DNA from 3 places in the Micromonospora sp. NBC_00821 genome. Region 1 is predicted to be linked to each of the others. Evidence: predicted binding sites of a transcription regulator. Region 1 holds the regulator's gene; each other region holds the start of a gene.
The links. The regulator HrcA, encoded in region 1, represses chaperone genes, less so after heat shock. The targets are predictions, from matches to a motif close to GGTTNGCACNCTCNNNNNGAGNGTGCNAACC.

Region 2: groES (co-chaperone GroES) is a predicted target of HrcA. The motif match lies at 5,889-5,919, and genes of this name have one in related genera.
Region 3: groL (chaperonin GroEL) is a predicted target of HrcA. The motif match lies at 5,927-5,957, and genes of this name have one in related genera.

Annotation. Positions count from the first base shown of each region.
Region 1 is NZ_CP108880.1:5,945,803-5,956,030, forward strand. It holds gene OHB44_RS27070 (SDR family NAD(P)-dependent oxidoreductase) at 1-655, shown strand, start outside; gene ppk2 (polyphosphate kinase 2) at 728-1,639, shown strand; gene OHB44_RS27080 (16S rRNA (uracil(1498)-N(3))-methyltransferase) at 1,659-2,393, opposite strand; gene dnaJ (molecular chaperone DnaJ) at 2,395-3,540, opposite strand; gene hrcA (heat-inducible transcriptional repressor HrcA) at 3,616-4,638, opposite strand; gene OHB44_RS27095 (DUF4870 domain-containing protein) at 4,864-5,490, shown strand; gene hemW (radical SAM family heme chaperone HemW) at 5,558-6,781, opposite strand; gene OHB44_RS27105 (enoyl-CoA hydratase-related protein) at 6,801-7,589, shown strand; gene OHB44_RS27110 (SDR family NAD(P)-dependent oxidoreductase) at 7,637-8,401, opposite strand; gene OHB44_RS27115 (hypothetical protein) at 8,785-9,585, shown strand; gene OHB44_RS27120 (phytanoyl-CoA dioxygenase family protein) at 9,807-10,228, shown strand, end outside.
Region 2 is NZ_CP108880.1:6,578,993-6,589,220, reverse strand. It holds gene OHB44_RS30195 (ROK family protein) at 1-612, opposite strand, end outside; gene OHB44_RS30190 (sugar ABC transporter permease) at 635-1,897, opposite strand; gene OHB44_RS30185 (ATP-binding cassette domain-containing protein) at 1,894-2,712, opposite strand; gene OHB44_RS30180 (sugar ABC transporter substrate-binding protein) at 2,827-3,912, opposite strand; gene ybaK (Cys-tRNA(Pro) deacylase) at 4,092-4,571, opposite strand; gene OHB44_RS30170 (THUMP-like domain-containing protein) at 4,597-5,793, opposite strand; gene groES (co-chaperone GroES) at 6,053-6,367, shown strand; gene groL (chaperonin GroEL) at 6,438-8,078, shown strand; gene OHB44_RS30155 (molybdopterin-dependent oxidoreductase) at 8,213-9,985, shown strand.
Region 3 is NZ_CP108880.1:6,914,087-6,924,314, reverse strand. It holds gene OHB44_RS31770 (hypothetical protein) at 1-1,509, opposite strand, end outside; gene paaN (phenylacetic acid degradation protein PaaN) at 1,638-3,311, shown strand; gene OHB44_RS31760 (GNAT family N-acetyltransferase) at 3,553-4,083, opposite strand; gene OHB44_RS31755 (cold-shock protein) at 4,409-4,612, shown strand; gene OHB44_RS31750 (hypothetical protein) at 4,707-5,879, shown strand; gene groL (chaperonin GroEL) at 6,152-7,774, shown strand; gene OHB44_RS31740 (hypothetical protein) at 7,831-8,079, opposite strand; gene OHB44_RS31735 (GNAT family N-acetyltransferase) at 8,158-9,093, opposite strand; gene OHB44_RS31730 (S8 family serine peptidase) at 9,163-10,228, opposite strand, start outside.

The DNA of each region.
Region 1 (10,228 bases):
CTCCGCCGACGCGGCCGAGGAACTGCGCGCGCAACTGCCGGGCACCGGGCACGTCGTGGTCCGCGCCGACCTCACCGATCCGGGCGCGGTCCGGGTCATGGTGGACCGCGCCGCCGAACTGCTCGGCGGGCTCGACGTGCTCGTCAACAACGCCGGGACGTACGGCGACCGCGACGACCCGCACCCGATCTTCGGCGCCTCGTACGAGGAGTGGCAGCAGCGCTGGCGGCAGGTCATGGAGACCAACCTGACCGGCGCCGGCAACGTCACCTGGTGCGCCGCCCAGCACATGCGCGAACGCGGCGGGAGGATCGTCAACGTCTCGTCCCGTGGCGCGTTCCGCGGCGAACCGGAGCAGCCGGCGTACGGCGCCAGCAAGGCGGGGCTGAACGCGCTGGGCCAGTCGCTCGCCGTGGCGCTCGCGCCGTACGGCATCACTGTCGCCACCGTCGCGCCGGGCTTCGTGGCGACCGACATGACCACCGAGCACCTGCGCGGCGAGCGGGGCGCGGCCATCCGGGCGCAGAGCCCGTTCGACCGGGTCGGCCAACCGGAGGAGATCGCCGCCGCCGTGCACTGGCTGGCCTCGCCGCAGTCCGAGTGGGCCTCCGGCACCATCGTCGACCTCAACGGCGCCTCCTACCTGCGCAGCTGAGGTCGACGCATTCGGCAGATCACCCGACCGGGGAGGTGGTTCGCGGTTCGCGGGAGGGTAAGTCCCACCGACATGGCCGACTCCGCGTTGCTGGACCTCACCGCCGACTACCGGGTGGCCGACGGCCACGACGACGACCCTGTCCTGCTCCGCCCCGACGGCACCCCCGTCGAGACCTGGCGCGAGGACTACCCGTACGACGAGCGACTGGACCGCGAGGAGTACGACCACGACAAGCGGCTGCTCCAGATCGAGCTGCTGAAACTCCAGGACTGGATCAAGGAGTCCGGCGAGCGTTTGGTGATCCTCTTCGAGGGCCGGGACGCGGCCGGCAAGGGCGGCACCATCAAACGCTTCATGGAGCATCTCAACCCGCGTGGCGCGTCGGTGGTGGCGCTCGCCAAGCCGGACGAGCGGGAAGCCGCCCAGTGGTACTTCCAGCGGTGGCTGGCGCACCTGCCGGCGGCCGGTGAGATCGTGCTGTTCGACCGTTCCTGGTACAACCGGGCCGGTGTGGAGCGGGTGATGGGCTTCTGTAGCCGCAAGGAGTACCTGGAGTTCCTGCGGCAGGCCCCGGAGCTGGAACGAATGCTGGTGCGCTCGGGCATCCGGCTGGTCAAGTTCTGGTTCTCCGTCTCCCAGAACGAGCAGCGCACCCGGTTCGCGATCCGCCAGGTCGACCCGGTCCGGCAGTGGAAGCTGTCCCCGATGGACATCGCCTCACTCGACCGGTGGGACGAGTACACCGAGGCCAAGGAGGCGATGTTCTTCTGGACCGACACGGCCGACGCGCCGTGGACGGTGGTGAAGAGCAACGACAAGAAGCGGGCCCGGCTCGAGGCGATGCGGCACGTGCTGCACCGTTTCGACTACACCGGCAAGGACCCCGAGGTGGTCGGCGCACCGGACCCGCAGATCATCGGGCCGGCCGGGCTGGACCTGGGGCCCGAGGAAGAGGTGGTGCCGGTCTTTCCCCGGCCCTGAACGAGCCCGAGGCCCGCTGTCACCAGCGGCCGAGGCGGGTGGCGAGCACGCTGAGGGCCGCCACGCCGGCGGTGGAGGTACGCAGCACGGCCGGCCCGAGACGTACGGGTCGCCCGCCGGCCTCGGCGAAGGCGGTCAGCTCGGCCGGGGCGATGCCACCCTCCGGGCCGATCACCAGCACGATCTCGCCGGTGGAGGGCAGCTCGGCGGTGGTGAGCCGGTCCTCGGCCTCCTCGTGCAGCACGAACCCGGCGGCGGCGCCGGCGATCCGACGGGCAACAGTGGCGGTGGACTCGTCCGGCGCACCGGCCACCACCGGCAGCCACGGCCGGCGGGCCTGCTTGGCCGCCTCCCGGGCGGTGGCCACCCACTTCTCCCGGGCGCGTACGCCCCGGTCACCGCGCCACTGGGTCACCGAACGCGAGGCCGCCCAGGGCACGATCTCGTCCACCCCGACCTCGGTCATCGCCTGCACGGCCAGCTCGCCCCGGTCGCCCTTGGCGATGCCCTGCACTGTCACCAGACGAGGTACGGGCGCGTCCGCGTACCCCCGGGAGGTGATGCTGACCTCCAGGCTGCCCCGGCCGACGGCCGTGACCACGGCGGCGGCCGTGCCACCCCGACCGTCGGCGAGCAGCAGCTCCTCGCCGACGCGCAGTCGCTGCACTGTGGCGGCGTGGTGCCCCTCCGGGCCGTCCAGTGTCAGCGCGTCACCGGTGGGCAGCGCCTCCACCAGGAACAGCGGCGCGGACACCTCAGGCGTGCCCGTTGAACGCGTCGCGCATCCGGGAGAAGAAGCCGCCCTGCTTGGACAGCTCGGCGACCTCCTCACCACGGGTCTTGGCGAAGTCGCGCAGCATCTTCTCCTGGTCCGGGTCGAGCTTGGTCGGCGTCCGCACGTCCAGGTGCACGTAGAGGTCGCCTCGGCCGGTGCCGCGCAGGTGCGGCACGCCCCGGGCGCGCAGTCGCAGCGTGCTGGCCGGCTGGGTGCCGGCCTTGACGTCGACGGTCTCCTCGCTGTCCAGCGTCTTGATGGTCAGCCGGGTGCCCAGGGCCGCCGCCGTCATCGGCACCGTGACCCGGCAGTGCAGGTCGTCGCCCTTGCGGGAGTACACGTCGTGCGGGCGCTCGTGGATCTCCACGTAGAGATCGCCGGCGGTGCCGCCGCCGGGGCCCACCTCGCCCTGCTGGGCCAGCCGGATCCGCATGCCGTCCTCGACGCCGGCCGGGATCTTGACGGTCAGCGAGCGGCGGGTCCGCACCCGGCCGTCGCCGGCGCAGGTGGGGCAGGGGTGCGGGATGGTGGTGCCGTAGCCCTGGCACACGGTGCACGGCCGGGCGGAGACCACCTGGCCGAGGAAGGTGCGCTGCACCGACTGCACCTCGCCCCGACCGCCGCACGCCTCGCAGGTCGCCAGGTGCGTGCCGGCGGCAGTGCCGGCGCCGGAGCAGGTGGTGCAGAGCACAGCGGTGTCGACGGTGATCGGCGCCTCGACGCCGAAGGCCGTCTCGTGCAGGTCGAGTTCGAGCCGCAGGATCGCGTCGGCGCCCGGGCGGGTACGCGGCCGTGGGCCACGCGCGCCACCTCCGGCACCGCCGAAGAACGCGTCCATGATGTCCTGGAAACCGACGAACGGGCCGGCGCCTCCGGGCCCACCCGGGCCACCGGCGCCGCCACCACCAGGGGCGAGCGGGTCGCCACCCAGGTCGACGATCTGCCGCTTCCGGTCGTCCGAGAGGACCTCGTACGCGGCGTTGATGTCCTTGAACTTCTCCTGAGCCTCCGGGTCCGGATTGACGTCCGGGTGGAACTGGCGCGCCAACTTGCGGTAGGCGCGCTTGATCTCGTCATCGGAGGCTTCCCGGCTCACACCGAGAATGCCGTAGTAGTCCCTGGCCACTGCGTTCCGTGTCCTCATGTTCGTCTCGCGTTGCGCCGGTCGGCGGCCGCAGCCGGCCGCATCGGCCCTGACCAATCAGTTCTGGGCCAGCAACTCGCCCACGTAGCGTGCCACGGCGCGCACCGTGGCGATGTTGCCGGGGTAGTCCATCCGGGTGGGCCCCAGCACCCCCAGGCCGCCCACGATCGTGGTGCCCGGGCCGTACCCGGTGCTGACCACCGAGGCGGCGCGCAGGTTGTCGAACTCGTTCTCGTCGCCGATCAGCACCCGGGTCGTGCTCGGCTCGGTCTCACCGATGAGCTTGAGCAGCACGACCTCCTCCTCCAGAGCTTCGAGGATCGGCCGCAGGGAGCCCTGGAAGTCGAGCAGGCCACCCCGGGTGAGGTTCGCGGTGCCGGCGAGCGCGATCCGCTCCTCGTGCCGCTCGACGAGCGTCTCCAGCAGGACTGTGGCGAGCGTGGTCATTGTCGGACGCAGGCCGGTCGGCGCTTCCTCGACCAGCGCCTGCACCAGCGGCGGTGTCTCGGACAGCCGGGCGTTGGCGAGCTTCTCGTTGATCAGTCGGCGCAGGTCGGTGACGTCGTCGGCGGGCACCGGCCCGGGCAGCTCGACGAGGCGCTGCTCCACCCGCCCGGTGTCGGCGATCATGACGAGCATCAGCCGGGTGGTGGAGATCGGCACCAGCTCCAGGTGACGCACCGAGGAGCGGGCCAGGCTCGGGTACTGCACGACGGCGACCTGCCGGGTCAGCTGGGCGAGCAACCGCACCGTGCGGTGCACCACGTCGTCGAGGTCGACAGCGCCGACCAGGAAGCGCTCGATGGCCCGGCGCTCGGCCGGGCTGAGCGGCTTGACCCGGGACAACCGGTCGACGAAGAGGCGGTAGCCACGGTCGGTGGGCACCCGGCCGGCGCTGGTGTGCGGCTGCCGGATGTAGCCCTCCTCCTCCAGCACGGCCATGTCGTTGCGGACCGTGGCCGGGGAGACCCCGAGCTGGTGCCGCTCGACCAGCGCCTTGCTGCCGACCGGCTCCTGGGTGGAGACGTAGTCTTCGACGATGGCGCGGAGCACTGCGAGTTTCCGGTCGTCGAGACCCATCCTCCGCACCTCCTGTCGCACGTCGGCCGCCGGCGCTCTGGGCCGGCCGGGCCGTCCTGGCACTCGACTGTAACGAGTGCCAGTCTACGTCGGCAGGCCCGCCGACGCGATGATCAACGGCCACCCTTCGGTGCGGCCCACACCACCCTGTCAGGCCGATCGGCCCACACTGCCAGGCGGTGTCGCTCTGGTGCGGCGTTGCCACTGGCACCTACCGTGACATCCATGACTGAACCTCCTCGCCCTCCCGGGTCGGGCGACCCCGGCAACTACCCGCCGGAGCCCACCTCCCCAGGCCCGTTCCCGTCGGCCGAGCCGCCCACCGCACCACTGTCCGGGGCACCCGGCCCGGCCGGCTATCCCCCGCCCGGTGGCTATCCGCCGCCCACCGGTGACCAACCGCCGTCAGGCGGCTACCCTCCGGCAGGCGGCTACCCCCCGGCGGGGGGCTATCCCCCGCCCGGCGGCTACCCGGCCGGTGGGGCCTACGGCGGCCCCGGCGGCGGCTACGCCACCAACGAGGACAAGACCTGGGCGCTGGTCGCGCACTTCGGCGGCGCGCTCGGCGCGCTGGTCAGCTTTGGTCCGCTCGGCTTCGTCGCCCCGCTGATCGCCTACCTGGCCCGCGGCCAGCAGTCGCCGACCGTTCGGGCGCACGCCCTCGCCGCCCTGAACTTCCAGATCCTCTGGTCGATCATCGCGTTCGTGCTGCTCTTCGTGAGCTGGTGCCTGCTCTTCCTGCCCAGCATCGCCGTCGTGGTGATCCAGATCCTGTTCGGGATCATCGCCGGCATCAAGGCCAACGAGGGCACCCCGTACCGCTACCCGATGACCGCCAACTTCATCAAGTGAACCAGGCCGGCCGCTCCCCCGGCCGGCCCGGTTCACCGCTGTCCCGGTCCGGGGGGCGGTGGGCGAGTCAGGGCAGCAGGTCGCGGACCACCGCGTCGGCGAGCAGCCGCCCGCGCAGTGTGAGCACCGCCCGGCCGGCGGCGTACTCGTCGGCGGCCAGGAGACCGCCGGCCAGCGCCCGTTCGGCGCCGGCCCGGCCGGTGGCGTCGAGCACCGCCAGCGGCAGGCCGCTGGCCAGCCGCAGCCGGAGCATCACGTCCTCCATGTGCGCCTCGTCGACGGTGAGCACCTCCCGGGCCAGACCGGGAGACGCGCCGGCTGCCAACCGCTGGGCGTACGCCGAGGGGTGCTTCACGTTCCACCAGCGCACCCCACCGACGTGGCTGTGCGCCCCCGGCCCCAGCCCCCACCAGTCCGCGCCGGTCCAGTAGAGCAGGTTGTGTCGGCAGCGGGCCTCCTCGGTGCGGGCCCAGTTGGAGACCTCGTACCAGGAGAGCCCGGCCGCGTCGAGCGCGGCCTCCGCGGCCAGGTAGCGGTCGGCGGCCACGTCGTCACTGGGGTACGCCAGTTCGCCGCGTCGCATCCGGGCGGCGAGCCGGGTGCCGTCCTCGACGATCAGGGCGTACGCGCTGACGTGGTCCACCCCGGCGGCGACCACCTGCTCCAGCGAGGCGGCGAAGTCCTCGGCCCGCTCCCCCGGGGTGCCGTAGATCAGGTCCAGGTTGACGTGCTCGAACCCGGCGTCGCGCGCCTCCAGGGCGGCGGCGGTGGCCCGGCCGGCGCTGTGTTTGCGGTCCAGGATCGCCAGCACCCCCGGGGAGGCGGACTGCATGCCCAGCGAGATCCGGGTGTAGCCGGCGGCCCGCAGCAGCTTCAACGATTCCGGGGTGACCGACTCGGGGTTGGCCTCGGTGGTCACTTCGGCGTCGGCGGCCAGCCCCCAGGTGCGGTCGATGCCGTCGAGAATGCGGGCCAGGTCGTCGGCGGGGAGCAGGGTGGGCGTGCCGCCGCCGACGAAGACGGTGTCGACCCGGGGCGGCGGGGTGTCGCCGAGCACCCGGCCGGCGAGCTTCAGCTCGGCCAGGACCGTGTCCGCGTACCCCTCGCGGCTCGCGCCGCCGCCCAGCTCGGACGCCGTGTAGGTGTTGAAGTCGCAGTATCCGCAGCGGCTGGCGCAGAACGGGACGTGCACGTACACGCCGAAGCCGCGCGCGCCGACCGCCGTGGTGGCGGTGGCGGGCAACGATCCGTCGACGGGGACGGTCTCACCATCTGGAAGGACGCCGGGCATGGCCACTAGTGTGCCCGGCATGACCTCTCCCGACGTCCTCGTGCGGGTCGCCACGGCCCGTGGGGTGACCACCCTCACCCTGGACAGCCCGCACAACCGCAACGCGCTCTCCACCGGCCTGATGACCCAACTGCTGGCCGGGCTGGCGGATGCTGTCGCCGACGAGGCGGTCCGCGTGATCGTGCTCGACCACACCGGCCCGGTCTTCTGCTCCGGCGCGGACCTGAAGGAGACCGCCGCGGCGTACGCCAGCGGGACGGTGCCGGCGGGGATGCTGGGTGACGTGCTCGCGGCGCTCTGGGAGTGCCCGAAGCCGGTGCTGGCCCGGGTCGGCGGGCCGGCGCGGGCCGGTGGGCTGGGCCTGATCGCCGCCGCCGACCTGGCGGTCTGCGCCGACGAGGCGACGTTCGCGTTCACCGAGGTACGCATCGGGGTGATCCCGGCGGTCATCTCGGCGACCGTGTTGCCCCGGCTGCACCCCCGCGCCGCCGCCGAGCTGTACCTGACCGGCGACACCTTCGACGGGCGCCGGGCCGCCGAGATCGGGCTGGTGACGGCCTCGGTCCCGGCGGACGGGTTGGACGACGCGGTACGGGGCTACTGCGACTCGCTGGTGCGCGGCGCGCCCGGGGCACTGGCCGGCGCGAAGGAGCTGCTGCGCCGACCGGGTACGGCCGAGCTGCGCGCCGATCTGGCCCGGCTCTCCGCCGTCTCGACCGGTTACTTCCTGTCGGACGAGGGGCGTGAGGGGGTCATGGCGTTCCGCGAGAAGCGACCGGCGCGCTGGGTGCCCGCTCTCGACGACTGACGATCGGGGCGCCGCCGTCGTTCGGCGGCGCCCCGTTTCCTGCCGGGTCACCAGGCGGTCGCGCCGCCGTCGACCGGGTAGTTCGCCCCGGTGATGTACGACGCCCGGTCGGACGCGAGGAAGACCACCAGCTCGACGACCTCCTCGGGGCGCGCGAAGCGCTTGAGGAGCGTCTTGGCGGTGATGGCGTCCCGCGCCTCCTGGTTGTCACCGAGGTCGCGTTCGCTGGCCGGAGTGAGTGTGGGCCCGGGGCTGATCGCCACCGCGCGGATGCCGTGGGGCGCGCCTTCGAGCGCGAGCTGTCGCGTCATGCCGATGATGCCGGCGTTCGCGGCGGTGTGACCGACCATCGGCGGGACGTGGCCGCCGATCAGCCCGGCCATGGAGGCGGCGCTGATGATGACGCCGCCACCGCGCCGGACCAGGTGCGGCCAGGCGAACTTCGACACGAAGTACGGAATGTCGAGTTCCCCGGTGATGGTGTAGCGCCAGTCCTCCACGGAGAAGTCGGGCATCGGGCCGAAGCGGAGCGCGGCTGCGTTGTTGTAGACCACGTCGAGCCCGCCGTAGGCGGCTGCGGCGTCGTCGACGAGCTTGCGTACCTGCTCGGGGTCGGTGAGGTCGACCGGCGCGATGCCGGTCATCTCGCCGCCGGCGCTGCGGACGAGTTCGACAGTCTCGTCGTTACCGGCGACCTGGAGGTCGGCCCCGACGACCTTCGCGCCCTCGCGGGCGAAGGTCAGTGCCGCGACGCGCCCCAGACCACCGCCGGTGCCGGTGATCAGCACGACCTTGCCATCGAGCGTTCCCATGGAAATCCTCCTCGTTCGGCGACCAACACGTCCGGCTATGCGGCGGTAGGTCGGATTGACATGTCAACCGACTCAAGTCCTTGACCGGTCAATCGCTTCCCGATATCGCTTACCCGGTGATGCGCGCGACACCCCTGCACCACGGGCTGATGCCGCAACGACGCGGCAGGTGAGATCGCGAGCTGAGCGGGAACGTCGCCAACCGGTACGCGACAGCGGAGCCGCCCCGAATCGGTCGGAGTCGGCCAGGCTGGGCCCGAACCGCTCGGACGACCCGCGGAGGGCCGGCGGGGACGTACGCTTGGCGAACTGTCGATCTGGGGGTGTGGGTGCGAACTCGGGCAACCGTGGCGGGTGGAGTGGCGCTCATCCTCATCGCCGTGATCGCGATCTGGCTTGTCGTACGGCAGGTCGGCGACAATCTGACGTTGCCACTGATGGCACGCAAGTGCACGGTGCAGGCCGACGGACGGGTCGCGCTGGACGCCGACCAGATGGCCAACGCGGCGACCATCGCGGCGATCGGCGCGAAGCGCGGAATGCCCGAGCGGGCCGTCGTGGTCGCGCTCGCCACCGCGTACCAGGAGTCCGGGCTGCGCAACCTCGCCGCCGGCGACCGCGACTCGGTCGGCCTGTTCCAGCAGCGGCCAAGCCAGGGCTGGGGCACTCCGGCGCAGATCCGCGACCCGCGTTACGCGGCCAACCGGTTCTACGCGGCCCTGAAGAAGGTGCGCGGCTGGGAGGAGATGCGGGTCACCGACGCCGCCCAGCGGGTGCAGCGCTCGGCGTTCCCCGAGGCGTACCAGAAGTGGGCCGACGACTCCGAGGTCCTCAGCCGGGCCCTGCTCGGCGACGCCAGCGGCGCTGTCGCCTGCTCGGTGGGGCGCACCCCGGCGATGCACGGGGCGGCGGCGGCCGCGCAACTGACCCGCAACCTGGTGCTGGACTGGGGGCTGAAGGGCACCGACCCGACCGACCCGACCGGGTTGGCGGTGACTCCGGGCGACCAGCGCGACGGCTGGCGGTACGCGCACTGGCTGGTCTCGCACGCCCAGGACCACGGCGTGAAGCGGGTTCGCTTCGGCGACCTGGAGTGGACCGCCCGCGACGGCTCGTGGGGCCGGGTGGACGGCCGGCAGAACCCCGCCGGCCAGGTGGTGGCCGAGGTGTTCAACGAGGGCTGATCGACCCGGATCTCTTAACCGGCAGTCACCGCACAATCGGGCAAAGCGCACCTAATCGCACTATTGATCACTCGGATCTCACTCTGTGCGATTCTCTCGCTGCGTGGGGTCCCGCCGTGGCCCAATCCCGCACGACACCCTCCCCGAGGCCTGGACCGCCGCGTTACGATCGGCGGCCTGTGCCAGAAAAGGTTTCACCTCATGGGGAGGGGTACGACGCGGTGTTCGATTACGGCGACCGGACCGGTTACGAACCGATCAGCGACACTGACCGCAAGGAGTTCCACGAGCAGGGCTTCCTCCTGCTGCGCAACGTCCTGACGGAGGACCACCGGGCGGCGCTGGAGGCGGCGGTCGACCGCGTCTACGCGGAGGAGCAGGCCAAGGGCACCACCAAGAAGGACGGCACCCTGCACCTGCTGGGCTTCCTGGAGCGCGACGAGCTCTTCGGTGAGCTGCTGACCCACCCGGTCGCCTTCCCGTACATGTGGGGGCTGGCCGGCTGGAACATCTACACCCACCACAACCACCTGGACGTCACCCCGCCGGCCGCCGAGCCGGAGAAGCCGTACTGGGGTTGGCACCAGGACGGGTACCGGCAGAACTCCGACCCGGAGACGATGGACCCGAACCTGCCCCGGCC
Region 2 (10,228 bases), 630 kb from region 1:
GCGTGCGTGCTCGGCGAACGCGGCGACGTCGGCCACGTTGCCCACTGTGATCGGTACGTCGATGCCCAACTCGTCGGCGAGGGCCGCGCCGATCGGCTCGTCCACCCAACCGGTGGTGGGGCCGAGTCGAACCAGGCCGTCGTCCCGGCGGACCATGCCGCAGACGGCGACGCCGGCACCGACGCAGATCGCGTCCGCCGGCACCAGTTGCTGCATCTCCTTGACCGCGCCGGCCAGCAGTGGTGCGGCCTCCGCGGCCAGCAGCCCGCGCGGCCGGTCCAGATCCCGGCGGTCCAGGACCGCGCCACCCAGCCCGATCCGGGCGGCGCGCAGCCGGTCCACCTCCACCGAGTACGCGTACGCGTAGACCCGCGCCGACTCGGGCCGGACGACCAGTGACGGTCGTCCGGCCCGGCCGGTTTCCTTCGGTGCCCCTTCGCTGACCAGCCCCACCGCGGACAGGTCGGCGGTGAGCGCGCCGATGGTGCTGCGGTTGAGGCCCAGCGTGGTGGTCAGTTCGGCACGCGTGGTCGCCCCGTGGACGTGCACGTGCCTCAGCAGAGCCCCGAGGTTCTGCCGTCGGACGTCATCCTGGGTCGGTCCTGGGCGCATGCTGGTGCTACCTCCCGCGCGGTCAGCGGGTGCCGGTGGCTGCCGCGCGACGGCGGGAGAGCGCGTCGACGCTGGCCGCGAGCAGGAGCACGACGCCGGTGACCACGTACTTGACTCCCGAGGTGTACCCCATCAGGCCCATTCCGTTTTCGATGACCGCGACCACCGCGCCGCCGAGGACGGCGTCGAGGACGCGGCCCTTGCCACCGAAGAGGCTGGTGCCGCCGATCACCGCCGCGCCGACCGCGTAGAGCAGTACGTTACTGCCCCCGGTGTTCGGGTCGACCGAGTTGGCCCGGCTGGCCGCCACGATGCCACCGATGGCGGCCATGGAGGAGCAGATCACGAAGACGGAGATCCGGATCCGGTCGACGCCGATGCCGGCCCGGCGGGCCGCTTCCCGGTTGCCGCCCACGGCGTAGATGTGCCGGCCGTAGCTGGTGCGTTGGAGCACGAAGGTCCAGATGATCAGCAGCACCGCGATGATCGGCACCACGATCGGCACACCCTTGAGTGAGCTGATCAGGACGTTGCGGCTGCGCTCCAGGTTGAGCACGTACACAGCGGTGCCGAGGATGACGGCGAGCCCGCCGATCCGCAGCGCCACCACCGCGAGCGGATCGGTGATCAGGCCGCGGGCCACCCGGGTGCGGTGCCGCAGCAGTTGCACAGCCGCGTAGCCGATGACCGCGACGGCGGTCAGCGCCCAACCCAAGGTGGGGCCGAGGTTGCGGTTGGCGATGGCGACCAGCACGTCGTCGCGGACAGCGATGTTGGTGCCATCCTTGACGAGCAGCAGCACGACGCCCTGGAAGGCGAGGAAGCCGGCGAGGGTGACCACGAAGGACGGAATGCCGATCTTCGCGACGAGCATGCCCAGCGTGCTGCCGATGACCACGCCGGTGGCGACAGCGGCGAGCACGGCGACCCACCAGGGGTAGCCGAGCACCGTGACCACATTGGCCAGCACCGCCGCGCAGACGCCGCTGGCGAAGCCGGCGGACAGGTCGATCTCGCCGAGCAGCAGCACGAAGACCAGGCCCATCGCGATCAGCGTGACCGCCGCGCCCTGGGTGAAGAGGTTGGCGAAGTTGCCGGCCGACAGGAACGACGACGGCCGCATGATCGCGAAGACGGTGCAGAGCACGATCAGGCCGAGTACGGCTGGTAGTGCGCCGACGTCGCCACCGCGTACCCGACTGAGGTAGTTGCGGAAGTGGCCTCCGATGGTCGGCGTCGGTGTGACGGCGGCGGGTCCGTCCTTCCGCACGGCGGTGGTGGTCATCGGACGCCTCCTGAGATCGAGTCGGCCGCCTGCGGGCCGTCGCCGTTGCTGCCCGGGTCGGTGGCGAGGCCGAGCCCGCCCGAGCGCCCGGCGGTGATCAGCTCGACCACCTGGGCGTGGGTGATGTCGGTGGTCTTCACCTGGGCGACCATCTGGCCGAGGTACAGCGCGGCGATCCGGTCGGAGACGGCGAAGACGTCGTTCATGTTGTGCGAGATGAGCACCACGGCCAGGCCGTTGTCGGCGAGGCGGCGGACCAGTTCGAGCACTTGGGCGGTCTGTGCCACGCCGAGCGCCGCGGTCGGCTCGTCCAGGATGACGAGCTTGCTGTTCCACAGCACCGCCTTGGCGATGGCCACGGTCTGGCGTTGACCGCCGGAGAGGCTGGACACGTGCTGGCGAAGTGAGGTGACGGTGCGGATGGAGAGCCCCGCCAGGGTTTCGGCGGCGAGCTGTTCCATTGTCGGCTCGTCGAGGACGATGCCGCTGCGCTTCTCCCGGCCGAGGAACATGTTCTGCACGATGTCCAGGTTGTCGCAGAGCGCGAGGTCCTGGTAGACGACCTCGATGCCGAGCGTGGCGGCGTCGCGTGGGCTGCCGATGTGCACCGGTTCACCGTTGAACAGGAACTCCCCGGCGTCGGTGGGGTGGATGCCGCTGATGCACTTCACCAGGGTCGACTTGCCGGCGCCGTTGTCGCCGACCAGTGCGGTCACTTCTCCCGGGTGGACGGTCAGGGCGACGTCGCGGAGCACCTGGACGGGACCGAAGCTCTTGTCGATCCCGCGGAGTTCCAGCAGGGGGGTCGCGGACACGGGGGTCTCCTTCTTAAGGGAGGGTCGGGGCCCGTCCGGCGTGCGCCGCCCGACACGGGAGGGTGCTCCCGTGCCGGGCGGCGATGGTCGTTCCGGCGGGTACTGCGGCGTCGGTCAGCTGATGCCGGCTTCGGCGCAGAACTTGGTGTACGCCGCGGTGCAGACCTCTTCCTTGGTCACGTAGCCGTCGGCGATGACGTCCTTGACGCTGTCCTTGTAGATGGCCTTCGGGGTGAGCAGCACCGACGGGACGTCCCGGTCGCCGTCCTTGACCGTCTGGCCGGTGTCCTTCTTCTCACCCTTGGCGAGGGCGATGGCCAGGTCGGAGGCGGCCTTGGCCTCTTCCCGGACCGCCTTGTAGACGGTCATGCACTGGTCACCGGCGAGGATGTTCTGCAGGCCCTCGGTGCTGGCGTCCTGTCCGGTCACCGGCACCTTGCCGTTGAGCTTGTTCTTCTTCAGGATCGAGATGGCCGCGTTGCCGAGACCGTCGTTGGCGGCGAGCACGCCGTCGATCTTGCCGTTGGCCTTGGTGAGCTGCTGCTCGAAGATCGTCGCGGCCTGCGCGTTGTCCCACGCCGGCACCGCGTCCTCAGGGCCCTTGACGTACTCCTTGGCGTCGAACTTCGGCTTGAGCACCGAGTCGTAGCCGGCCTTGAAGAGGGTGGCGTTGTTGTCGGTGGGGGAGCCGTTCAGGTACGCCACGACGGGGTTCTTGGCGCCCTTCTCGGTCAGGCACTTCGTCAGACCCTCGCCCTGGAGCTTGCCGACGGTCTCGTTGTCGAAGCTGACGTAGTACTGGGCGGAGCCGCCGAGGGTGAGCCGGTCGTAGTCGATGGTGGCCACACCCTGCGACTTGGCCTTGTCGAGCACGGCCTTGCCGGTGCCGGAGTCCAGGTTGACGATCATCAGGGCGGTCACGCCACCGGTGATCATCTGGTCGGCGATGGTCTGGAAGGCCGTCTTGTCGTTCTGGGCGTTCTGGATGTCGTACTGGACGCCGGCGGCCTTGAACGCCTCCTCCAGGAACCGACGGTCCGCCGTTTCCCAGCGGGCCGAGGACTTGCTGTCCGGGAGGATCACGCCGATCTTGGGGGTCTTGGCGGAGGCGGCCTTGTCGCCGGAGTCGTCGCCACAGGCGGTCAAGCCGCCGGTCGTGAGCAGGCCCACGGCGGCGATGGTGAGGATCCCCTTACGCATGTGCAGGGTCCTTTCGGAGGTGGGGGAGGTGTTGTTTTGTTGTGTCCGGCAACGTATTTCGCGTCACACCGGCTCCACAAGACCGCGCAGGTGCATAGTTTGTTGGGAGCGATAACAATTCAGCAACGCGACTGTTACTCCCTGGGTATCCCACGGGGGAGTCGACGTAACGACTGTCGTCAGTGGGTCTGCAACGGCGCGGTGCGGGCGTCGGTCAGCGCCACCAGATCCGCTGCGGCCAGTTCGAGTTGCAGACCACGCCGACCAGCCGAGACGTAGATCGTCGGGAGATCCAGCGCGGATTCGTCCAACACCGTGGGCAACCGTCGACGCTGCCCGAGCGGGCTGATCCCACCGCGCACGTAACCGGTGGCCCGCTCGGCGACCGCCCGGTCGGCCAACGCTGCCCGCTTGCCGCCGACCGCCGCCGCGAGCGCCTTGAGATCCAGCTCGCCGGTGACCGGGACGACCGCCACAGTGAGCGCGCCGTCGACAGCGGTCACCAGCGACTTGAACACGCGCTCCGGTGCCACGTCGAGCGCCACCGCCACCAACGCGCCGTAGTTCGGGGCGTCCGGTGACACCCGGTACGGATGGGTGCGATGCGCGACTCCGTGCTTGACCAACAGTGCCGTTGCCGGCGTGCCCTGTCCCGCCACAGCGACGAGGCTAGTCGAGACGGGGCTAGCCGACAGGTTGGCCGACCAGCACCGTCGGTGCGCCGTCGACCCGGGTGAGCACCAGGCTCGCCGCCGCGTTCCCGGCCAGCCGCAGGTCCCGCCGGAGCTGCTCCGGTGTGAGCGCCGAACCCCGCTTGAGGATCTCCACCCGGCCCACCCCGCGGTCGCGCAGCAGCGCCCGCAGGCGCTTGAGCGAGAACGGCAGCACGTCGGTGATCTCCAGGCAGCGCGCGTACGGGGTGCGGATCGGCCGGTCGGCGTAGAGGTAGGCGATGCTCGGATCGCCCAGGGTGGCGTCCAGTTCGGTGGCCAGCTCGGCCACGAGATGCGCGCGCACCACCGCCGGGTCCGGGTCGTACAGGTAGCGCCTCGGCGGCCCGACCGGCGCCTCGGCGGCACCCGAGCCGGTGAGCTGGTGACGGTGGGTCTCGGCGCCCCGCTGGCGGTAGACGGTGGCGCGGCGGGGCACCTCCGCCAGCTCGCCGCACCAGAGCGCGGCCTCGACCAGGTCGCCGTCCACGCTGACCCACTCGGCCTCCGCGCCGGCCGGAATGAGCGCGTGGTCCAGGCCCGGCGCGACCTTCACGACTGTGCGCGGCACCCGCTCGGCCAGCCCGGTGACGAAGTCCCACGGTGGCGAGTAGGCGCGCGGGTCGAAGATCCGCCGCCCGGTGCCGGTGGTGCGGCGGGCCGGATCGCAGAAGACCCCGTCGACCCCTGACACGTCGAACCCGGTCGCGTCGCCGCACTCGACAGTGAACAGCTCGGCCAGGCCGGCCGCCTCGGCGTTGGCGGCGGCCATCGCCGCGGTCACCGGGTCGGCTTCCACCCCGTACACCCGGATGCCGGCGCGGGCGGCGGCCAGCGCGTCGGCCCCGAGCCCGCACCCGAGGTCGGCCAGGGAGCGCACGCCGGCCGCGGACAACCGGGCGGCCCGACGGTCGGCGACCACCCGGCGGGTGGCCTGCTCCAGGCCGGGACGGGTGAGGAACATCCCAGCGGCGGCCGGGCCGAACTTGCCCACCGCCCGGTGCCGCAATTCGGCCTGGGTGAGGGCCGCCGCAGCCAACGTCGGCGGCACCCCGGTCGCGCGCAGCGCCGACGCCGCGACCAGTGGATCACCGCCGGCCAGGTCGGCCGCCGCAGTGAGCGCGGCCGACCCCTCAGGGGTACGCAGCGCCGCCAGCTGATCGAGATCCACCCCGCCATTGTCCCGGCCGACCCGGAAATCCTGGCTGGCGGGGCGCGACTCGCTGGCACTCTCCTTGACGGAGTGCTAGCCACGGAATAACCTGCGATTAGCACTCTCACCCTGAGGGTGCCAGCTTCCGGGTCTCGCGACCCGGGTGCGCACGCCAGGCGGACCGGCACCCGCGACGACGGCACCGCCCGGTGGCATGAGGCAGATTGACGCTGGTCAGCCCCGCTGGCCAGCAACGAAACCAGTACCCCAGGAGGGTATGCCCGTGACTACCGCGACCAAGGTTGCGATCAAGCCGCTCGAGGACCGCATCGTGGTCCAGGCGAACGAGGCTGAGACCACCACGGCGTCGGGCATCGTGATCCCCGACACCGCCAAGGAGAAGCCGCAGGAGGGCACCGTCCTCGCTGTGGGCCCGGGGCGCGTCGACGACAACGGCAACCGGGTTCCGGTTGACGTGCAGGTCGGCGACACCGTCCTCTACTCGAAGTACGGCGGCACCGAGGTCAAGTACGCCGGCGAGGAGTACCTGGTGCTCTCCGCCCGCGACGTCCTCGCGGTCATCGAGAAGTAAGCAACCGATCAGTGCCACTGCCCCGGTCCGGCTCGCCGGGCCGGGGCAATGGCGCTTCGAAGGGACATTAATGGCGAAGATCCTGAGCTTCTCGGACGACGCCCGGCACCTGCTGGAGCACGGTGTCAACGCCCTCGCGGACGCGGTCAAGGTCACCCTCGGCCCGCGCGGGCGCAACGTCGTCCTGGACAAGAAATTCGGTGCGCCGACGATCACCAACGATGGTGTGACCATCGCCAAGGAGATCGAGCTCACCAACCCGTACGAGAACCTTGGCGCGCAGCTGGTCAAGGAGGTGGCGACCAAGACCAACGACGTCGCCGGCGACGGGACCACCACCGCGACAGTGCTGGCCCAGGCGATGGTTCGCGAGGGTCTGCGCAACGTGACCGCCGGGACCAACCCGGCCGGCCTCAAGCGGGGCATCGACGCGGCGGCCATGAAGGTCTCCGAGGCGCTGCTCGGCCGTGCCGCCGAGGTCACCAGCAAGGAGTCGATCGCCAACGTGGCGACGATCTCCGCGCAGGACTCCACGATCGGCGACCTGATCGCCGAGGCGATGGAGCGCGTCGGCCGCGACGGTGTCATCACCGTCGAGGAAGGCTCGATGCTCACCACCGAACTGGACGTGACCGAGGGTCTCCAGTTCGACAAGGGCTTCATCTCGCCGAACTTCGTCACCGACCTGGAGGGTCAGGAGTCCGTCCTTGAGGACGCGTACATCCTGGTCACCACCCAGAAGATCTCGGCGATCGAGGAGCTGCTGCCGCTGCTGGAGAAGGTCCTGCAGAACAGCAAGCCCCTGCTGATCATCGCCGAGGACGTGGACGGCCAGGCGCTCTCCACCCTGGTGGTCAACTCGCTGCGCAAGACCCTCAAGGTCTGCGCGGTCAAGGCCCCGGGCTTCGGTGACCGGCGCAAGGCAATGCTGCAGGACATCGCGATCTCCACGGGTGCCGAGCTGGTCGCCCCGGAGCTGGGCTACAAGATCGACCAGGTCGGCCTGGAGGTGCTCGGCACCGCCCGGCGCGTCGTGGTCGACAAGGAGAACACCACGATCGTCGACGGCGGTGGCCAGAAGGCCGACGTCGCCGACCGGGTGTCTCAGATCCGCAAGGAGATCGAGGCCTCCGACTCCGACTGGGACCGGGAGAAGCTGGCCGAGCGGCTGGCGAAGCTCTCCGGTGGCATCGCCGTCATCAAGGCCGGCGCGGCGACCGAGGTCGAGATGAAGGAGCGCAAGCACCGCATCGAGGACGCCATCGCGGCGACCAAGGCTGCGGTCGAGGAGGGCACCGTGCCCGGCGGCGGCGCCGCCCTGGTGCAGATCCTCTCGGTGCTCGACGACGACCTGGGCTTCACCGGTGACGAGAAGGTCGGCGTCTCGGTCGTGCGCAAGGCGCTCGTCGAGCCGCTGCGCTGGATCGCCCAGAACGCCGGTCACGACGGCTACGTCGTGACGCAGAAGGTCGCCGACCTCAAGTGGGGCAACGGCCTCGACGCCGCCAAGGGCGAGTACGTCGACCTGGTCAAGGCCGGCATCATCGACCCGGTGAAGGTGACCCGCAACGCGGTCACCAACGCCGCCTCGATCGCCGGTCTGCTGCTCACCACGGAGAGCCTCGTGGTGGAGAAGCCGGAGCAGGCCGAGCCGGCCGCCGGCGGCGGGCACGGCCACGGTCACGGCCACCAGCACGGCCCGGGCTTCTGATCCGGTAGCGACACCCGTTTCGGGGCGCACCGCTGTAAGGCGGTGCGCCCCGGCTCGTTCTCGCGGGCTGGTAGGTCATTACCGAACGCTGACGTTGTTGGCGACCCGGCGAGCTGATCGCGCACACTGGGCCGATGAGCACCACGTCACGGCGGTACGCCGCGCTGGCCGGAATCACCGCCGCCGCCGTCGCGATCGGGATCGCCGAACCGGTCGCGGTGTTGACCGGTCCCCGGTCGGCGCCCCTGGTCGCGGTCGGCGGGGTCGTCGTCGACGCCGTCCCCGAGTCGCTGAAGCAACTCGCCATCGACCTCTTCGGCACCGCCGACAAGATCGCGCTGCTGGTCGGCACTGCCGTGTTGCTGGGAGGCTTCGCCGCGCTCTTCGGCGTACTGGCGGTCCGCCGGTTGGCACTCGGCCTGGCCGGCATTGCCGCGTTCGGCGTCATCGGCGTGGCCTCCGCGCTGACCCGCGCCGGCGCTGACCTCGCCGACGCGCTGCCGTCCCTGGTCGGCGCCGGTCTCGGCGCCCTGGTGCTCTGGCTGTTCATCGGCGGGCCGTTCGAGCTGGACCCCTGGTCCTGGTCACCACCCACGCCGCCCGCTGGCCCGGTGCCATCGGCAGGTCCAGTGTCGCAGGCTGGTCCGGTGTCGACCGCTGGCCTGGGATCGCAGGCTGGTCCCGGGTCGGCCGGTCCGGGGTCGCCGGTTGGTCCGGGGTCACCCGGAGAATCGGTGCCGCCGGGTGAATCGGTGCCGGTGTCGCCGGCAGGGCCGGTGCCGGTGACACCGGCCGGACCGACGGCGGCTGTCGAACCGGTCGGGCCTGCCGAAGTGGACCCCGAGTCGCGGCGGCGATTCCTCACCGGCAGCGGAGTGCTGCTCGGGACGGCCGTGGTGGCCGGCCTCGGTGGGCGCTGGCTGGCGGGGCGGCGCGGCGTGTCCGCAGCCCGCGACGCGATCCGCCTGCCCGCGCCGGTTACCCCCGCACCTGCCGTACCGGCGGGCGCGGACCTCTCACTGACGCAGCTCGCGCCGTACGTCACCCCGAACTTCGGGTTCTACCGAATCGACACGGCGCTGGTGGTGCCCCAGGTCGACCCGGACACCTGGCGGCTGCGGATCCACGGACGGGTCGGTAGGGAACGCACCTACAGCTACGCGGATCTGCTGGCCCGACCGCTGGTCGAGCGGTATGTCACGCTGGCCTGCGTCTCCAACGAGGTGGGCGGTGACCTGATCGGCAACGCCCTGTGGCTCGGCGTACCCCTGCGGGAACTGCTGGACGAGGTCGAGCCGGACGACGACGCCGACCAGGTCGTCGGCCGGTCGGTCGACGGCTGGACCTGCGGCACCCCCACCGCCGCGCTGCGCGACGGCCGGGACGCCCTGCTGGCCGTCGGGATGAACGGCGAGCCGCTGCCGGTCGAGCACGGCTTCCCGGCCCGAGTGGTGGTGCCAGGACTCTACGGCTACGTGTCGGCCTGCAAATGGGTGACCGAACTGGAGCTGACCCGGTTCGCCGACTTCGACGCGTACTGGGTGCCGCGCGGCTGGTCCCCCCAGGGGCCGATCAAGACCCAATCCCGGATCGACACGCCCAGGGGACGTAACAGGCTGACCGCCGGCCCGGTGACCGTCGCCGGGGTGGCCTGGGCGCAGCACCGGGGCATCCGCCGAGTCGAGGTACGCGTCGACGACGGCCCGTGGCAGGAAGCCGCGCTGGCCCCGACAGTGTCGGTGGACACCTGGGTGCAGTGGTCCTGGCGGTGGGAGGCCACGCTGGGCGAGCACCGGCTTCAGGTCCGCGCGACCGACGCAACCGGTGAAACCCAGACCGAACGTACGCAGGACGTCGTCCCGGATGGCGCCACCGGCTGGCACACGATCACAGTGACCGTCCGCTGATCCACGCCATGGCGTCGTCGCCCGGGCTGCGTCCGCGACGTGTGTCCGCGACGTGTGTCCGCGACGTGTGTCCGCGACGTGCTCTGCGCGTTCGTGACCTGCCCTGTGCGTTCGTGACCTGCTCTGCGGGTGCGCGTTCGTGACCTGCTCTGCGGGTCGGTGGGCTGGTTCGCGACCTGCGTTGCGGGGTTCCCGCGATTCTCCGGCGGTACGGCGGTACGGCGGTACGGCGGGACGGCGGGT
Region 3 (10,228 bases), 970 kb from region 1:
GCCGCCGAGTCGCAGCGCGAGCGCACCCGGGCCGGGACCGATCACCGAGAGCCCGGCCGCAGCCAGGGTGAGCAGCGCCAACACCACGTACGCGGTGGCCAACAGCCCTCCGAGCCGATCCGTCAGTCGGGCGCGCACGACCGCGTCGCGGACGGCCCGGACCCGTTCCGGGGCCGCCCGGGAGGCTTCCGGATAGTCCCGCCGGATCAGCTCCTCGGCCTCCCGACGGCGACGAGCACGGCGAAGCCGGGGCACGAGCACTGCCGTCACGACCACCAGGAGCACTGCGAGGGTGAAGCCGAGGGTGACCCAGCGGTAGGCGATCGGCGGCGACAACGGTGGCGCGCCGGGCGGCAGCGGCCGTGCGGGCGTCGGGCTGGACCCACGGTCCAGATACTCGGCGAGCCCGTAGGTCAGGCCCGAGGAGTAGGCGACGCCCAGCCCGATCGCGACGGTTATCAGCACCGGCGCCCCCAACCCGGCCAGCAGGAAGAAGGGGCGGGGGAGGGAACGGCGCTGGACCGCCACCACCAGGCCGAGCATCGCGAGCAGCACCACCTGCCCGGCGAACAGCCCGGCCACCAGCAGCCCGTACCCCGGCAACATCCCCTCGGCCTTCCACGGCGACCGTGGCACCACCGCGTAGCCCACTGTCAGCGCGGTGAGCGCCACGGCCACCCAGCGGATCGTCCGCGAACTCCGCTGGTCCTGCTCTCCGCGCCGTTCTATCGCCGGCCGGCAGAGCAGCACCACCGCGCCGGCGAGCAGCGCCACGTCCGCGGCCAGCAGCAGCCAGCCGGGCACCGTCGCGTCGTGCGGTGCCAGGACCAACAGCAGAGTGATGTCGAGCGTGCCCAACGCCACCGCGACGTGCACCGAGCGCAGGCGGCGCAGCAGCGAGCGGGTGTCCCAGAAAGCGGGCGCGTCGAGCCGGTCCGCACCCACCCCGGGCGCGTGGTCGCTGTCCTCGGGGAGCTGCCAGCTCCGGGCACCGAGTCGCCAGATCAGGAAGATCGCGATGATCGGCGGTACGGCAAGCAGCGCCAGCCGCTGCCCGGGCGGCACGTCGCCCAGCCACGACAACTCCCGCCGCCCCTCCAGGCACCTCGGGTAGGCCGCGCACTGCCACGCGATCAGGTCGACTGACACCCCGACGGTGGAGAGCACGTACATCGCGGTCATCGTCGCTGCCAACAGTCGGCACAGCGCCCGCGCGGCGTGGCCGCCGCGTCCGGTGACCGGCAGCATCCAGGCCGCGATGTTGCTGAGCATGAACGGCAAGAGCAGGACCAGGGAGAACGTCCGGGTGGCGGTCCCGCCGGTCAGCCTGCTCCAGCGGTACGCCTCAAGCGTCACCCCGTTGCGGTCCGCGGCGGCACCGTAGCCGGGCCGCGGCCGGTAGAAGCCGGCGTTGTCGTCTCCCGCGACCCGCGCGACGATCGGTCGGTCGAGGATCGTCTCGGGCCCCTTGTCGGCGACCCCGTGCACCCGGATCTCGGTGATCCTCACCCGCCGCCCTCCCCTGGCCGGCTTTCCTGGCCGGAGGCCCGCGGTTACCCGCTGCCGCCGCGAGCAACCTCGTGCCGTCGGCCATTGGCGCTTCTGCTCGCGGACCGGACTGCGGCATGATGGCGGGCATGACGGAGACCCCGCATCCCCTGTACGACAGGCACGCCGACACCCTCAACCGTGCGCTGACCGCGATCACGGAGCGGGGCTACTGGTCCGCCTATCCCGAATCCCCCAGCCCCCGGGTGTACGGCGAGACTGCCGCCGCCGACGGCAAGGCCGCCTTCGAGGCGTACCTCGGTGGTGACTTCCCGCTCGACCAGCCCGGCGCGGGCGTTCGGGTCGCCACCGAGACGAGCCCGTTCGGGGTGGAGTTGGCGGTGCGTTACCCGCACGCCGGCCCCGGTGAGCTGATCAGCGCCGCCTCCGCCGCGCTGCCGGCGTGGCGCGACGCCGGCCCGCAGGCCCGGGTCGGCGTCTGCCTGGAGATCCTCGACCGGCTGCACAAGCACATCTTCGAGCTGGCCAACGCTGTGCAGTTCACCAGCGGGCAGGCGTTCGTGATGGCCTTCCAGGCCGGTGGCGCGCACGCGCTGGACCGGGCGTTGGAAGCGCTGGCGTACGCGTACGCCGAGATGACCCGGCACCCGGGCACGGCCGGCTGGGAGAAGGCCGCCGGCAAGGGCGACCCGCTGCGGATGACCAAGACGTTCCACGTGGTGCCGCGTGGGGTGGCGCTGGTGATCGGCTGCAACACCTTCCCGACCTGGAACTCGTACCCTGGGCTGTTCGCCTCGCTGGTCACCGGCAACCCGGTGATCGTCAAGCCGCACCCGCGCGCGGTGCTGCCGCTGGCCATCACAGTGAAGTACGCCCGGGAGGTGCTCGCCGAGGCCGGGTTCGACCCGAACCTGATCATGCTGGCGGCCGAGGCGCCCGGTGAGAAGCTCGCCAGCGACCTGGCCCTGCACCAGGCGATCCGGATCGTCGACTTCACCGGCTCCACCGAGTACGGCGACTGGCTGGAGACGCACGCGCGGCAGGCATCGGTCTACACCGAGAAGGCCGGCCTCAACACCGTCGTCATCGACTCCACCGACGACTTCGCCGGCATGTGCCGCAACCTCGGGTTCACGCTGACCCTCTACAGCGGGCAGATGTGCACCACCTCCCAGAACATCCTCATCCCGGCCGGGGGCATCGAGACCGACCAGGGGCACAAGAGCTTCGACGAGGTGGCCGGCGGGATCGCCGCAGCGGTCGGCAAGCTCACCGCCGACCCGGCCCGAGGTGTGGAGCTGACCGGCGCCATCGTCAACGACGGGGTGCTGGAGCGGCTGGCCGAGGTGACCAAGGTCGGCGAGCCGGTGCTGGAGTCGCGGGCCGTGGCCCACCCGTCGTACGCCGACGCGGTGGTGCGTACCCCGACGATCGTGAAGCTGGCCGCTGACGACGCGGAGACGTACGGCCGGGAGTGGTTCGGACCGATCTCGTTCGCCATCGCTACCGACTCCACCACGCACAGCCTGGAGCTGCTGCGCCGGACGGTCGGCGAGAAGGGCGCGCTCACCGCCGGGGTCTACTCGACCGACGAGGCAGTGCTTGACGCAACCGAGGCGGTGGCGGTCGAGGTCGGGGTTCACCTGTCCTGCAACCTCACCGGGGGCGTCTTCGTCAACCAGTCGGCGGCGTTCTCCGACTTCCACGGCAGTGGGGCCAACGCGGCGGCCAACTCGGCGCTGACCGACGGGGCTTATGTGGCGAACCGGTTCCGGATCGTGCAGTCACGGCGTCATGTCTGATCTCTAGTCGCGGTGGGGGTTTCCGGGTCGGGCTGCCCCGGAAACCCGCCGTGGGCGCGGTGGTCGTCGGCGTGTCCGGCCCGGAGCCTCTGCTTTTCCCATGATCGTGCTCGACCCAGGAAGTAGTGGCCTCTGGTCGGATGATGACCACTACATCCTGGATCGAGCGTGATCATCACGGCTGGGCGGCGCGCGCCGGCCGTCCGCGTGGCGGTGGTGATCGTTGGAGGTGGTTTGTGGGTCAGGCTGTTCGGCGCATCTGTAGCTCGGTGAGGGCTGGGATGTTCGGGTGGGGGACCCGTACCCCGGTGTCCTCGAAGCCCAGGCGCTGGTAGGCACGGTAGGCGCGGTCGTTGCCGACCACCACCTCCAGCAGCAGCTCAGGTCGGCCACAGGCTCGCGACCAGGCGGCCACCCCGTCGATCAGCTCGCCGAGCAGGCCGCTGCCGCGCCAGGTCGGCGTGACGTACACGGCGTAGATCACGGTCAGCCCCGGTTCGTTCGGGTGGGTCGTACCACCGGCGTGCCCGACCAGCCGGCCGCCCGGGTCGGCGACGAACTGCGCGTTACCGGCACCGGCCGAGGTGTACGCGACCCGGGCGGCGAACTCGTTGTGCGGTCGGGCCGCCGCGTCCGCCAGGGTCTCCAGGAAGGCCAACGGCGCGTCGGCGAGCATCTCCAGGCGCAGCGCCCGCATCCGGGCGGCGTCCTCCGGCCGGACCCGGCGGATCTCCGCGAGCCGTAGGGCCGGCGAGCCCATGTCGGTGGTCATGTCCGCATGCCTACCACAGGGCGGGGATTGGCGTTTCGCGAGCTGGGCCCGATCGCGATCATCTCGAGGGCTGCCCTGCGACCCTGCCCCTCTCCGAATGACGCGGGCGAATCCGATGGCCGGGGAACCCGGCCGATCAGCGCGCTCGGGACGCCCCGAAGTGTGTCTGATTTGTGGCAGTGCGCGGCCGTCACTCCTCGTGTAGCGTGCGATTTCGGCCACCTCATTCAATGGCGGTCATCGATCGCTGAGTCGGTGGTCCGGGGCGCCCGGCCGTGCCGTGCGCCGAATCAGGCAACGCCGGGCAGAGTGAGGGAAGTGCACCGTGGCACAGGGCTCCGTGAAGTGGTTCAACGCCGAGAAGGGCTACGGCTTCATCGCCGTCGACGGCGGTCAGGACGTGTTCGTTCACTTCTCCGCGATCGAGATGGACGGTTACAAGGCGCTGGACGACGGTCAGCGGGTCGAGTTCGAGATCACCCAGGGCCAGAAGGGCCCACAGGCGGAGCACGTACGCGTCATCGGCTGAGCTTCCTGGCCGATCGGCCCGTGAGTCGGGGCTGCGGCAGGGGCACTCAGCCGGGAAGATCGTGAACCGTTCCAGCCAAAGCTGAGGAGCGTTCATGACCGACCAGCCACCCCCGCACACTCCTTCCTCCGGGTCGGGGGAGCCGGACCCGTCCGATCCGTCCTCGCAAGCCGGCGGCCCCGGCCACGCCGGTCCGCCCCCCGGCTGGGGGCCGGGCATGCCCCCGGCCGGCCCGTCCTCCGGCCCCGCCGCCCCGCCGCCCGGCTGGGATCCCGCGCAGGGTGCCTGGGGTGCGGCCCCGCCACCGCAGGGCTGGGTGTTCCCGCCCACCGGGGGTTACCCGCCCGGGTCGGGTCCCTACGGCGGGCAGCCGTGGTATCCGGGGCCGCCCGTCGGCTGGTACCCGCCGGGTCACGGGTTCGACCCGAACGACGCCCTGGTCACGCCGCCCGGTGCCGGCATCGGCGGCTGGTTCAACCGGTGCGGGGGAGCGCTGCGCCGGGGCTGGCGGCAGTTGGTGCCGATCATGCTGCTCACCCAGGTGCTGCCTGCGGCGGTGCTCTCGGTGGTCTCCCTCGGGCTGGACCCATCGGCGAAGTGGGCCGCCCAGGCCGAATCGACGTCGACCCCCGCGCTGCCGGACAATTTCGCCGCCGAGCTGCTGAGCCTCCTCGTCCTGCTGGTCGGCGGCAGTGTGGTGGTCGGGTTGGTGCAGGCCGTCGGGTGGGCCGCCGGCACCTGGGTGATCACCCAGCAGGCGGCCGGTCAGCCGGCCAGCCTGGAGGCCGCGCTGCGCTACGGCCTGCGTCGGGCACTCGGGCTGTGGGGCTGGACCCTGTTGATCAGTCTGCTCATCGGCGTCGGTTTCTGTTTCTGCGTGCTGCCGGGCATCTACCTGGCCTTCGCGCTGAGCATGGCCGGCCCGGTCTACCTCTTCGAACGGCACAACCCGATCGGTCGATCGTTCCGGATGTTCCACGACCGGCTCGGCCTGCTTCTCGGACGGGTGGCCCTGGTGGCCGCCGCGGTGATCGTCGGCACCCTGATCCCCGGTGCCCTGGAAGGAATCGGCACCTCCCCGCTCGGAACGGATCCGTTCTCCTCGGCGGGTACCGCCGTCGGAGCGGTGGTGGTGATCGGGATCACCGCCGTGCTAGCCCTGCCGGCCCACCTCGCGCAGATGATCGGTCTGCTGGTGACGTACGCCGAGCAGCGTGCCCATGAGGCACCGGTGAACAGCGCTGGACTGGCCGCGGAACTCGGCTGAGCGGCGGCATCGTGCTTGCACTCGGCAGGTGAGAGTGCTAAACAAGTCATTGGCACTCGCATACCGTGAGTGCCAATGGTCGGGACGGTGGGGCCAGGTTGCACCGGTGTGGAGACACCGGGGCGGCACATGGCCGGTCGTCGCGGGCTATCCGGCCCGGCCGAAGGACGTCGTCGTCGCCAGGTGGCGACGTCCCAAGGTGCGTACACCAGGCGGCCCATCCGGGGCACACATCTCGGGTGGCCCGTGAGTGTCCAGGAGGACAACGCCGTATGGCCAAGATGATCGCGTTCGACGAAGAGGCGCGCCGCGGCCTCGAGCGGGGCATGAACCAGCTCGCCGACGCCGTAAAGGTGACCCTCGGCCCCAAGGGCCGCAACGTCGTGCTCGAGAAGAAGTGGGGTGCCCCCACCATCACCAACGATGGTGTGAGCATCGCCAAGGAGATCGAGCTCGAGGACCCGTACGAGAAGATCGGCGCTGAGCTGGTCAAGGAGGTCGCCAAGAAGACCGACGACGTTGCCGGTGACGGCACGACGACGGCGACCGTCCTGGCCCAGGCCCTGGTTCGCGAGGGCCTGCGCAACGTGGCCGCTGGCGCCAACCCGATGGCCCTGAAGCGGGGCATCGAGGCCGCTGTCGCGAGCGTCTCGGAGGAGCTGTCCAAGCTCGCCAAGGACGTCGAGACCAAGGAGCAGATCGCCTCCACCGCCTCCATCTCCGCTGGCGACAGCACCGTCGGCGAGATCATCGCCGAGGCGATGGACAAGGTCGGCAAGGAAGGCGTCATCACCGTCGAGGAGAGCAACACCTTCGGGCTGGAGCTTGAGCTCACCGAGGGTATGCGCTTCGACAAGGGCTACATCTCGGCCTACTTCATGACCGACCCGGAGCGTATGGAGGCCGTCTTCGACGACCCGTACATCCTGATCGCCAACAGCAAGATCTCGTCGGTGAAGGACCTGCTCCCGATCCTGGAGAAGGTCATGCAGTCGGGCAAGCCGCTGCTGATCATCGCCGAGGACCTGGAGGGCGAGGCCCTCGCCACCCTGGTGGTCAACAAGGTCCGTGGCACCTTCAAGTCGGTCGCCGTCAAGGCGCCGGGCTTCGGTGACCGCCGCAAGGCCATGCTGACCGACATCGCCATCCTCGCCGGTGGCCAGGTCATCAGCGAGGAGGTCGGCCTCAAGCTCGACGCCGCCAGCCTCGACATGCTGGGCCGCGCCCGCAAGGTCGTGGTGACCAAGGACGAGACCACCATCGTCGACGGTGCCGGTGACGCCGAGCAGATCCAGGGCCGGGTCAACCAGATCCGGGCCGAGATCGACAAGAGCGACTCCGACTACGACCGGGAGAAGCTGCAGGAGCGGCTGGCCAAGCTGGCCGGCGGCGTTGCGGTGATCAAGGTCGGCGCGGCCACCGAGGTCGAGCTCAAGGAGCGCAAGCACCGCATCGAGGACGCCGTTCGCAACGCGAAGGCCGCCGTCGAGGAGGGCATCGTCCCGGGTGGTGGCGTCGCGCTGGTTCAGGCCGGCAAGACCGCCTTCGACAAGCTCGACCTGGTCGGCGACGAGGCGACCGGTGCGAACATCGTCAAGGTCGCGCTCGACGCCCCGCTGCGGCAGATCGCCGTCAACGCCGGCCTTGAGGGCGGCGTCGTGGTGGAGAAGGTCCGTAACCTCGAAGCGGGTCACGGTCTGAACGCCGCCAACGGCGAGTACGTCGACCTGCTGGCCGCGGGCATCATCGACCCGGCCAAGGTGACGCGTTCGGCGCTGCAGAACGCCGCTTCCATCGCGGCGCTCTTCCTCACCACCGAGGCCGTTGTCGCGGACAAGCCGGAGAAGAACCCGGCTGCCCCGGCTGGCCCGGGTGGCGGGGACATGGACTTCTGAGTCCAGTTCCGACACCGAACGGGGCGGGCCGCTGACGCGGTCCGCCCCGTTCGTCGTCAGGTCGGTAGTGGGCGCTGGTTGCGCCGCTTCTGTGCCCGGCTGTACGGCGGAGGCAGTTTGATCGGCGCGTCCACCATCTCCTGCGGTTCCTCGGCCACCGACGGCTCGCCCTCGGTGGTCATCTCGGCCAGTTGCTCGGCGTCGCCGTAGTCGAGCCTGTCGAACGGCAGTTGGCCGGGGAGTTCACCCACCGGTTTCCAGGTGATCGGCGGGCCGTCCTCGGTCTGGTTGTCATCCGTGGTCATGGCTGCCTCCTCTACCGAAACGGTAGGGGGCGTCGATGGCCGATGCGGGCGAATGGATCTTTGTCCTGTTTGCCCCGGTTATGCCGTCGGTAGGGTTCGCCGGTACAGGAAGAAGACCCGCTCGATCCACGCACCCGCGCTACCCGAATAGAACGGCACCGGTCCCACCCAGCCGATCTGTGCCCGGTCCAGCCCCACCGCCCGCTGGTCGCGCAGGCAGCGCCGCAACAGCACCCCACCGATGCCCGAGCCCTCCGCGGCCGGCGCGGTGCCCATCGGCCCGAACCAACTCGGCCGCGACGACCCGTACGCGGCGAAGCCGAGCACCTCGCCGTTGCGCTCCGCCAGGTGGCAACCGGCGTCGGCACGCCCCACCGACCCGGCCAGCTCGCCGTCCCACGTTCCGCCGAAGGTGGACCGGGCGAACGCGGTCAGCGCCGGCAGGTCCGCCGGCTCCGCCCGGCGTACCGTGACGCCCTGGTCGGCCAGCCGTTGCTCCGTCGCCTCGGTGGACCGCAGTGCCGGCGACCCGTCGTACGACAGGTCCGCGGTCATGTTCCAGGCGGTCCGGTCCTGCTGGTAGCCGAGCGCGAGTGCGGCGCAGACCGCCGGCGTGTAGCGGACGTCGATTCCCGGCCACGCGTAGTACGGCGGGTTTCCGGCCAGCAGCACCTCGGTCGCCCCGCGGTCGGCGAGCACCCGCTCGGCCCGCTGGAGCAGCGTCCGGCCGACGCCCCGACGCCGCTGATCCGCGAGGACCGCGACCAGGTCCACGTGCCCGATCCCCGGCTCGGTCGACGACACCGAACAGATCAGCACCCCCACCAGGTCCGCGCCCCGGTACGCGCCCAGCCCGACCGCCGGCCGCTCGGTGGCGGCCCGGGTCCAGAGCACGTCCACGATGGAAGCCGCCTCGGCGGCGTCCTCGGGCAGGTCGAGAGCCTGCTGGCAGAGCTGTACGACGCTGGTGACCAGGTCGGCGGTCAGCTCGGTGACGGTGATCTCGGCGTCCATGGTCGCCGACCCTAGATCACCGACTGTCGAGCCGCACGCCCGGCTCAGCGCTTCAGGAAGGAAACCTGCCTATTGCTGGGCGGCGCGAACGGCCGCGTAGGCGTCGACCTGGCCGGCACCGGTGACGTTCGACGGAGTACCGCAGGCGTCGGAAGGGCTGTCGGAGCGATAGGTGGGTGTCGCCACCGTGGCGGTGTCCCGAAGGATCTGCCTGGTCCGGGTCACGTCACCGACCAGCGCCGGGTTCGCCGACCACATCAGCGCGACCACCCCGGCCACCTGCGGGGTCGCCATCGACGTACCGTCCAACGCGGCGTACGTGCCGCCCGGCATGGCCGACACCACCCTCACCCCCGGCGCCAGCACGTCCGGTTTACCCGAGCCGCCCGGCACCGGCCCGCGCGAGGAGAACTCGGCGACCCGCCGCTGGGCGTCCACCGCGCCCACTGTCAGCACGTCCGGGTACGGGGCGGGCGGATCGTCGATCGACGCGCACCACGGGCCGGTGTTACCGGCCGCGGCGACCACGAAGATCCCGGCGGCGTCGAGGGCGGCGGTGGCCGGCCGCAGAACGCGCTGGTCGCAACCCTCGATGGGCGGGCAGCCCCACGAGTTGGTCAGCACCTGCGGGGCGCGCTCCGGACGGCCGTCGGTGAACGGGTCGCCGCCGGCTGGGAAGGGCGCCAACATGAACTGGAGGCAGTCCAGGTAGTGCGCGGGGCTGCCCAGGTTGCGGTCCAGGTTGACGCAGCCCACCCACTGCGCGTCCGGCGCCACCCCGATGCCGTCCCGCCCGACCGCGCTGCCCACCGTGTGGGTGCCGTGCCCGCCCTGGTCGGTCGGGCTCCGGGTGTCGTCCCACGGGTCGTACCAGGAGTCGTCCCCACCACGGAACCCGGCTCGTAGCGCCGGATGGGTGCCGTCCACCCCCGAGTCGGAGCTGCCGACCACGATGCCCGTGCCGGTGACCCGGAGTTGGGACCACACCCGGTCGGCACCGATCTGGCTGATGTTCCACTGCGGGCCGGTGGGCTTGGGCAACGTGCCCCGGTTCTGCCCGGCCGGGGCCGGCAGCGGTCGCAGGCGCTGGCTGACCAGCACCCGCGCCACCTCCGGCCGGCGGGCGAGCCAGGCA